DNA from 3 places in the Butyrivibrio sp. AE2005 genome. Region 2 is predicted to be linked to each of the others. Evidence: riboswitches for the same ligand, from Rfam matches in the RefSeq annotation. Region 2 holds a riboswitch; each other region holds the start of a gene.
The links. Region 2 has a riboswitch for cyclic di-GMP ahead of DL92_RS0109625 (hypothetical protein). Riboswitches for the same ligand answer to the same signal wherever they lie in the genome.

Region 1 (3,287 bases), on a different contig from region 2:
TAACAGTATTATGTAATATAAGTGCCGTGGATGCAATTTATTTATTATTAAAAGAGTATGAAATAATTATGGCAGGTTTTAAGAGGGCTAATTATTGCTATAAGAGGGCGCACATGGTAAGATGTTAATAGGAAGTTTATATAATTAATTTCCTAATAACGTAGCAGAAGAAACAGCAAAAGACAAAAGGGATATTTTTTTATTAATGACAAGAGAAGAGAGAACACAGCATGCACATGCCATAAGTGACAGGTATGTGCCAAGGATAAGTCCGGATGAAACAGAAACCATGAAGGAGATTAAAAAGCTCCCAATCCAGGATATTATTACGATTCATTCAAATGCGTGTTATGCAGTCGAAAAGGGATTATTTGTAGGTATAAGCAAGGATACCTTAAAGAAGAAGGATGCGCACGCAGTCAGATTTGTTAAGGCAATAGACGTACTTAAGAAGATCATAATAGAAAGGCTTAAGTCAGCGGAATGTCTTTGGACGGTTACAGACAGGATAACTCATTCGCCGTTTATCGATGACGGAAACAGGGTCTGGGTTTTTACGGAAAGAGAGTATGCCGATGAATGTGTCGGTTACTTTATGAAACAGTTCAGAACAACATTTGAAGTAACTGAAATACCTCACAGCGATCTGTTCAGATTCTTTGGTATCTCGGCTTATATGCGCGGAGTAGAGGTTTTTCAGGTAGATATCCTGGCATATTCTGCGATATCTATTAAGAGCGAAGAAATAATCCCGGCGCCGGATTTTAGCAAGACGCCTGCAATAAACCGTCCTGTGATGAATCCGGATTTTTTCCGCTCGGTGGCAAAGTTCCAGGAAGAACGCCTTTACAGTGCCGATTATGACGGGAAAAAAGAAATGCTTAAGAAGCTTGAAGAAGATATAGTCAAAACATTTCGAAGTGCTTCGTTTCTGGTGCCTGTCAAAGGGATGGACCAGATTGCCAAAAGAATTGATGCAAAGGGTTCGGTGAAAAAGGGGACAAAGATTTCCATTCCCTGCCTTTCCAAAGGAAGCGGAAAGAATGAAACTAACGCAACTCCGGTATTTACCGACTGGGATGAATTTAATAAGGTTTATTCCCAGGAAGAGTGGGGCGGCTGGATCTGGAAAGCATCGGATCTTATGGGCGCGCCTGAAGATATGATTGTTGTTAATTCGGGATCGCTTGGCTTTGAGATGTCCAAGGGCATGATCAGAAAAATGCTCGGACGAAAGAAACTTATGTAAATATTTTAGGTATATAAAACCTCCTGTCATTAGAAGTTGGCAGGAGGTATTATTATGAGCTTTTTTGATGTTTTGACATTCAATTTTGGGAATGCTTTGTATCCGGACTTTCATCTTCGGTATCATTCGTAAGAAGCGTGTTTTTCATATATGAATAGTTGATGAGCCTTTCGGCATACTGCTCCGCGATATTATATGCAAAAGATATCTTTCGGATATTTGAATCAATATCGTGCATTGTTATGTTGATCTTGGCTGCCATCATGCGTACGTAGCTTTTGTTGGCGGGATCAAGCTCCATTTTTTCGAACTTTGCCAGGAGTTCATTGATCTCTTTTCTGCAGCTCTCAAGTTCTTTTTTATGCGATGTAAGTTCATCATTGATGAATATTATTTTAGTTTCCATAGCATTTTCCAATCTTAGAGACGAAGTTTCTCTACATTTTTGTAAAATATATGTTAATAAAATGATTATAAATAATTTTTCCGAATGATGCAAGAGTTTGTGCCATAAAAGTGGATTATAAGGCTGAAATATTTGCAAATAAAGGAGAATGCCTGATATGGGGTGGCTGAGATTGATAATATTTTACAGTTATGTTAAAATTAACATATATAAAACAGGGCAAACATATAGCAATGTATGGGCGCAAAGTCGTAAATCTTTTATATTTATATAAAGAGATGGTTTGACTGCAAAATAGCGGGGTGATCTGCTGTTTGTGCGGTCTTTTTTGTTAGTTGGGGTTTTTGAAAGGGAGTTGGTTGTATGAAAAAAAGAATTTTGACATGTTTAATGGCAACAGTGCTGATGTTCGCACTTTCCGGATGTGATGAGCTACCTGAAATAGAGGGACTGCCCGAAATCGAGGGATTACCGGATATAGAGGAAGTATCCGATATAGGTGAATTTGTTGAGTCTTTTATCAATGATGAAAAGGATATTGACATAGAAGGATTATTTAGTGAAAGCAGCTCGGAAGAATCATCCGATGGAGCTTCGGGAGAAGAAGCGGCTACGGAAGCAACTTCCGAGGAACCTGAGCTTCCTGCCGGTTCTTTTGAATACAACGGAAAAGTTGCTTCAATAAATGATGATATTGAAACGATACTGAGTGTTATCAGTACGGAAGATAATCAGACGGGCGATAATTCCGGAAATATCTATTATATTGATACCGATAGAATGATTCTTTTCACTGAAGAGGTCGATGGGGTTAAAAAGCCTGCACAGCTTACGGTTCATGATGAGAACTTAAAGACTTCCAAAGGCATTTCCGTCGGAAGTACGGAAGAAGAATTAAGAGCCGCTTACGGAGAGCCTTCAAGTGAAGCTGATGAGGGAAGCCATATCATGAATTATGATTTCAAGGACTGCGGAATCACGTTTGCAGTGGATGATAAGATTGTTGCGATTACGTATTTTAAGCCATAAAAAAGTATATGATGCAAAAGAGAGAAAAAAAGAGAATATGAAAGAAAAAACGCGAATATAATAAATATGGTATTATATTCGCGTTTGCACATATAAAGCGAAGTCACTAATATATGTTCTTAGAGGTTAGCACTCAACTTAAAAGAGTGCTAACAATTAAAAAGATTATTCAAACCATCATATAAAGGAGGCATTTGTAATGAAATTACAACCACTTGCAGACAGAGTTGTATTAAAGCAGCTTGAAGCAGAAGAGACAACAAAATCAGGAATCGTACTTCCCGGAGCAGAGAAGGAGAAGCCTCAGCAGGCAGAAGTTATCGCTGTCGGACCCGGTGGAGTAGTTGACGGTAAAGAAGTTACTATGCAGGTTAAGAAGGGTGACAATGTTATCTATTCAAAATATGCCGGAACAGAAGTAAAGCTTGATGATGTAACATACATTATTGTTAAGCAGAACGATATACTTGCTATCATTAAATAATCAAACACATTCGGAGGATAAATAAATGGCAAAGACAATTAAGTACGGCGCAGACGCCCGCACAGCTATGGTGGAAGGCGTTAATAAGCTTGCAGATACAGTCAGAGTTACAATCGGAC
Region 2 (3,287 bases):
TGTGTTAAAATTCTATGAAGAATGCTGTTATTGCTTGTAAAACAGTATCCTTTATCGTATTATTTAATTAGAAAAAGTTGACTTTGTTGTGGTGATAATGTATCATATAGGTCTATTGTATTAAAAGATATGCAGGCTCACTTGCTGAGGGATTCACGTCGGCTGAACCGGGCACTCCCCTGCTTAAAAAATAATCGTGAACGATTGCCGATAGTAAAGCTTTTGGCTCTGGCCAAGAGCTTTACTTTATTTTTGGAGATAATCATGGACATTACAGATATCAGGAAATGCGCTCAGGCATTTGCCACTTATTATCTTGAAAGCTTTTATATTGTTGTTACATACAATGGGAATGGATTTATCCTTATTGGTGAGACAGATAATTTTCCACATCTGATAGGAATATCAAAGCAAATCTATAATTCTAATGGATACAGAACACCAAAGAAGTTGTATAGAGACATTGCTGATGGGCAATCTATCAGTACGAAGATTGTCCCCAATGTCATATCGACAACTTCCAAAATGTATAAGAAAGTTCGAAACTTTATCAGCAATAGAGATGTTCTAATTAGCAATAGCTGTCCTATAATCTTGAGATATGATCCTCAAAAATCAAATCGTAAGCTTAATAATGTAGATATACTTATATCAGATTTGAATAAAGGATATATGTTGGGGTGGATATACAATGCAAAAATTAGAGTGAATTCAGACATTGATATCACGAAGTATTGCATCAGTACATGGATAGATGAGTCTGACGGAAATGTTCAGGGTAAAGAAAAATATATGCCTGGGCAGGATGTGGAGCTTATTAAAACTGTGTTGGTATTTGATAAGAATTCAGAACTCCTTCGCCAGAAAGAGTATAAGTACAGTGCTAAGCAGAAATTGCAAATATTAGATTCATGTTGTAGAAATAATTGCAATTTATTGTTGGATGACAATAATGCTCGGAATTATATTAAACTTGCAAAAGAAAAAAATATTTTGTGTTCTATAAATGGAGTTATTCATACCTAAGACATTGATGTGAGAATTGTATGGGGAAGTCGATAGAAACTGTTTGACCAGTTGTTTGACCTTTCGGTCAGTCGGTGTTGTCAAACCTCCTTTCCGTGCGGGCTTTGAGATTTTTCAATCGTGTTCGAATCACGTCACTCCGATTGAATAATAAGGCTACAAACATAGTATTATCTAAGTTTGTAGTCTTTTTTTCTGGGTAAAGTATCATCCCGTTTATTCTTGAATAATTAAGGGCAAAATTAGAGAAATCTAATGACGCAAAGCTATAGGGTCCGAAAGGATAGCCAGTTACAGTTTTATTGCGATGCGTAGGTATCGCTTTTTTTGCGCTTTTTATATTAAAACAAAGGCTAACGAAGAGGAGACTGATTGAGGTATGAAAAAAGGCAATGAAATGAACAAAGAAGAATTACGAGATGCATTGAAAAAAGCTTATGACAAGCTGAATGAGAACGAATTTAGCGATCTTGATGATCAGGAAGAATTTTTATTAAGTGATTACGACTATAAAAATACAAAACTCCAAATTAGAGCTCATGGAGGCGTTGGTGCAGCAATTAAATGGTTTTTGATCGGATACTTTGGTTATGAATTAATTTATTGCGGAATCATGGAATTAGTATTTTACGCGAGCCCGGAGTTTCTTGCTAAACTGAATTCGGATCAAAATTTGGCAAAGTTTTTCGTAGGGTTGTTATTTGCCGGAGTTGGAGTCGGTATACTTTTGGCAATCATAGTAAAGAGAAAAGCCATTAATAAAATTGTGAAGATTACTGAAGAAATAAAAATGAATATTTCTGAGCTTGATAAAATGCGCAAAGAACGCATAGATAAATATCCTGAAATATTTGGCTTTATTCCCGAAAAATATAACGATAAAACTGTCATAGCAAAGATATTGGAATATCTAGACAATATGCGTGCTGACAATCTTAAAGAAGCAATCAATCTTCTTGAACAGGAAATAGCTACGGAACAATATAAGAATGAGATAAGACAAGAAATCGACGATTTGTATATTGATTCTGTTTACTGATATTGTAGTGTGATTTTGTAAGAAATGTGACTAATTCGAGCGTTACGGAGCTCCTTAGTCACATTTTTTCTTGAAAATAGGGAGTTTTGGAGTTCTAGATGAGGAAATGAAGGGGAGATTTTGACTATAACAAATGTTATCAAATGTATTAGTCACTGTGGCCTTGGAAATCCGGGGAAAAGTGTGACTAATTCGATATGTTTTTGCTCTATTAGTCAAAAAAAGGATTTTGCGACCGGATCGGGCTAAAAATCCTGCAAAAATATGATACACTACACTTTAGTACATTGTTTTTTGACCTGCCGGAGCCGGCCAAAAGAAGATGTAGCAAAATCACAGTGTATGCGCCGAAATAAAAGCGGATGCACCAAAAAACAAAGCAAATACACCAAAATCACAGCGAATGGAGAAGAGTGTGGAAGAAAAGCAGCATAAGAGAAGAGTTCGTTATTCGGGAAAATATCCCAAGAAGTTTGAAGAGAAGTACAAGGAGCACAATCCGGAGAAGTACAAGGATGTGGTGGAGCATGTAATATCCAAGGGTTCGACGCCTGCGGGGATGCATATTTCCATTATGGTAAAAGAAATCTTGGATTTCTTGCAGATAGAGCCGGGACAGCAGGGGCTTGATTGTACGCTTGGGTACGGCGGACATACTTCAAAGATGCTTGAAAAACTGCAGGGGAAAGGCTGTATCTACGGACTTGATATCGATCCGATAGAATCGAAGAAGACTGTAGAGAGGCTCAGAAACGCAGGATATGGAGAGGATGTATTCAAGTTCAGGCAGATGAACTTTGAGAATATAGATAAAGTGTGTGATGAAGCCGGAAAGTTTGATTTTGTTCTGGCAGATCTTGGAGTGTCTTCCATGCAGATAGATAACCCTGAAAGGGGCTTTTCTTACAAGATTGACGGGCCTCTTGATCTTAGGCTCAATCCGGACAGCGGAGAATCGGCAGCTGAGCGCCTTCACAACATAACCAAAGAAGAGTTTGTGGGTATGCTTGTAGAGAACTCAGATGAACCTTATGCGGAAGAGATTGCGGAAAAAGTTTTTTCGCTAATGAAAAAAGGCAATCCCATGGATACGACAACCGCGCTTCGTGAGGCGATAGAAGCGGCGCTTTGGAAGGTTCCTAAAGAGGAAAAAGCGGTAACGATAAAAAAGAGTTGCGCCAGAGTTTTTCAGGCGCTCAGAATAGATGTAAACAGTGAATTT
Region 3 (3,287 bases), on a different contig from region 2:
GGGATAAAAACCTCCTCCTATGCTTGATATGTCTTTAAATGTCAACCATGAACTACCCGATCTGTCGGGCAAAACATCAACTCCGTATTCAACCGGTTCTATCCCAAACAATTCCAATGCTATCTGACCAAGTGCATATACATCTGTTGCCTGATATACAAAGTTATTGTTTGCTCCCGAAATCTGCTCAGGTGCCATATACCTTGCAGTACCTGTGCCCTTATCCGCCAGAGCAAGTCCACTTATACCATAATCCAAAATGTAAACAGAATTTCTCTTGCTTACCACAATAATGTTTTCAGGCTTGAGATCCTTATGTACAAATCCCCTCAATCCGTGAATATATGAGACAGCCTTAGCAATATCCAACAAAAGATTATATGCTTTGTCATACCACACTTTATCTTTTCTAAGGTTATGCCTGCTCTCCAATATTGCTCTAAGACTCTTTCCTTCAACATGCTGCATCTCGATTATTATCTTTGACTCTTTATTATCTACGAAATAATTATAGATTTTAGGCGCAAAATCCGAATGCTGCTCAAGTGCTACTTGATTGCTGATTTCCTCAAGTATTATCCTCTTTTGTTCTTTATCCTCAAAACGCATAACCTTCAAGATAACTCTTCTATTAAGATCATTATCTATGGCTATATACACGCTTGTTCCGGCTTCCTCGTTTGTATGTACTGTCTGCTCGATTCGAAAGCTTTTTGCGTTTGCAAACTCAATCTTATTCATTATCCATTTCCTCTAAAAGAATCCTGTCAAATTCTCTCATGCCCGGTATCTGTGAAAGCGAGGCAGCTCTTACTATTCCTTCTATCTCATCAACAAAGTCGTCAGAGTAGTAATCATATAAAACAGAACAATCCACCGCACCGCCTTTTTCAATTGATGTATCAAGGCATGCTAACAAAACCATTACAAGTGAATATACATCCCCAGCTTCCCATTCTTTGTTATCGTGTTCTGATTCAAGAAGCATTCTAGGATGCGTATATACATTATTCTTTTGTCTCTGCGCAACCCACGCTCCGACTGTCTCCATGCTCTTTTCTTTATAATCAATTTTTGCTGTTTCAAAGCATCCAATCTTCGCTTCATATCCGTCTTCAAAAGAAGATACAAAAATACATGTGGGTCTTATATCCCTGTGATGAATATTTATTTTAGAAGAAGCCAGCCTGCTCAGTCCATTTGCAACCTGCTCTATGATATCCAGAAGTTCATACGGTTTAATTTCTTTTGCAATCTCATCGAGTGTCTTAGTATTTTCACGTATGTTATATACCAGATATTTAAGATTGCAATACGCGCTTGTTCTTAACTCTTCACCCGCAATAATATTGTTCGAGCCCCTCATATTCTTAAAGAACTGCTGAGCTTCCATATCCCTGTCACTAAATGCTGTTTTTTCATCAGTGTTTAAAAAGGGTCTTACATATACATATGTAGAAATATTATTGTTATTCTTTCTGGCAATATATTTGAAATTGCCCTCTATAGATTCGTAGGGCTTTTTCGGAATCTTTTTTATAACTTCATATTCCCCAAACGGAAGCATATCCGCTTCCATTGGTTTCATTCGCTTTTTATCAATTTTGAACAAGCTTGCAACAGACTTATAAAACAGCATTGTAAGCTTACAAGCCATTGTCACGTCTGCATGTTTACCCTTTATTTCATATTTCCTTATGCCGGATACTTCCTTTGAAATATGTACAATTTCATTTGCCTGATTCTTGAGCTGATAAAATGAATTTATATTACATTCACCATACCAAAGCCCTCTTATACCTTTACTTTTCCCCATTATTCCTGACAACGAATCCGGAAGATCCGTAAATCCCGCATCAAGACAAAGACCGGAAAACAAGACTTCAAGTGCCTGTCTGATATTTATAATGCATGAGTCCGGATCCATGCGCGCATTTGACTCAACTGCATAACATATACTGTGAAGCTCTTTCCACGCACCAAATTCCTGAGTCTTATTATTGGGCATTCTCACCTTGATCAAAAAATCAAAAAACATCAGCTTATTTCCTCCACCACGTACTGAAATTTTCCGGTAAAAAAGAAATAGCATTACAGGGGCCACCTATAATGCTCTATTTTTAAGGTACAAAAAAAGCGATACTTCCGCATCGCTACCAAAAAAGCAACTGGCTACCTACCCTGTTCAACATAGGCCCTATAGCTTTGCGTCACTAGATCACTCTAGTTTTGCCACCGAAATACTATCACATAAATACACAATATGCAAGTAATTGTTCATAATTTTCTGATTGTTTTGAAATTTAACTACAATTTAATTTGCGTCAAATTATTAACGCACATCGGCAATTTTTAGACTTTTTGCCGATGTGCGTTATTTATATATAAAACAATATTAACAGTAAAATTTTTCCCATCATCACATATCTCGAAAGTCCCTTCATAACTTTCAACAGCTGACTTAACTATACCCAATCCAAGTCCATGCAAAAATTCATCTTTATCACATGTATCATCTTTCTTTGTGTACGGATTTGAAACTTGTACGATCAGAGCATTCGCGCTATAGAACATAAAACAGCTTAATATCTTATCCCCTGAATCAAGGCTCTTCAAAGCATTGATTGAATTATCAAAAAGATTTCCAAATATTTTTATGCAATCATGATATGAGATTGGTAAACCGGCCGGGATATTTATATCTTTCTTAACTGTAATTCCGTTTTGTTCGGCTGCAGAAAATTTTATGTTCAGAACTGTATCAATAGCTTCATTCCCAGTGTTAACAAAACTATTTATAGCAGATTGTTCATCTATAAGTTCCTGTAAATGATTCTGCGCTTTGTCATACTTTTTTTCTTTCAAAAAGCCTGAAATCAACTGCATATTATTCTGCATGTCGTGCTTTATTGTACTTATGAGTTTTTGGTTTTCAGACAACTCTTCATAATACGAACGCTGCCAATTGGTTATCTTTTCATACTCTTCGTTCTGTCTTCTAACCTCATAGGATTCACTGATCAAGTCATACAAATGAATGATCATAATATTCACATACAAGACAAGAACTGCTAATGGTACCAATAGGGGTATCCTTTCTTGATTTGAGCTAATACTCAGGCTTTCGCTTAGCATGGCAATGCACGTAAATGCAATGAAACTAATGATCGGAACCGATAAAAGCTTCAGCAGAACACGCATATCAACTTTTCTGTTTTTTATAGTTTGATACCTTGCCACTATTTCAACAACAATATAAAAGCATAAATGTGGAATAAATAGAACAT

Region 1: another riboswitch for cyclic di-GMP. It lies ahead of DL92_RS0104375 (hypothetical protein); the one in region 2 lies ahead of DL92_RS0109625 (hypothetical protein).
Region 3: another riboswitch for cyclic di-GMP. It lies ahead of DL92_RS0115845 (protein kinase family protein); the one in region 2 lies ahead of DL92_RS0109625 (hypothetical protein).

The regions. Positions count from the first base shown of each region.
Region 1 covers NZ_JMMD01000003.1:188,365-191,651, forward strand. Annotated here, with positions in the region: gene DL92_RS0104365 (SseB family protein) at 206-1,249, shown strand; gene DL92_RS0104370 (hypothetical protein) at 1,329-1,655, opposite strand; cyclic di-GMP riboswitch class I at 1,864-1,950, shown strand; gene DL92_RS0104375 (hypothetical protein) at 2,019-2,684, shown strand; gene DL92_RS0104380 (co-chaperone GroES) at 2,884-3,168, shown strand; gene groL (chaperonin GroEL) at 3,194-3,287, shown strand, end outside.
Region 2 covers NZ_JMMD01000011.1:70,312-73,598, reverse strand. Annotated here, with positions in the region: gene DL92_RS0109630 (PBECR4 domain-containing protein) at 265-1,026, shown strand; cyclic di-GMP riboswitch class I at 1,252-1,325, shown strand; gene DL92_RS0109625 (hypothetical protein) at 1,406-2,065, shown strand; gene rsmH (16S rRNA (cytosine(1402)-N(4))-methyltransferase RsmH) at 2,469-3,287, shown strand, end outside.
Region 3 covers NZ_KK366043.1:6,134-9,420, reverse strand. Annotated here, with positions in the region: gene DL92_RS0115850 (serine/threonine protein kinase) at 1-741, opposite strand, end outside; gene DL92_RS0115845 (protein kinase family protein) at 734-2,038, opposite strand; cyclic di-GMP riboswitch class I at 2,161-2,244, opposite strand; gene DL92_RS0115840 (sensor histidine kinase) at 2,353-3,287, opposite strand, start outside.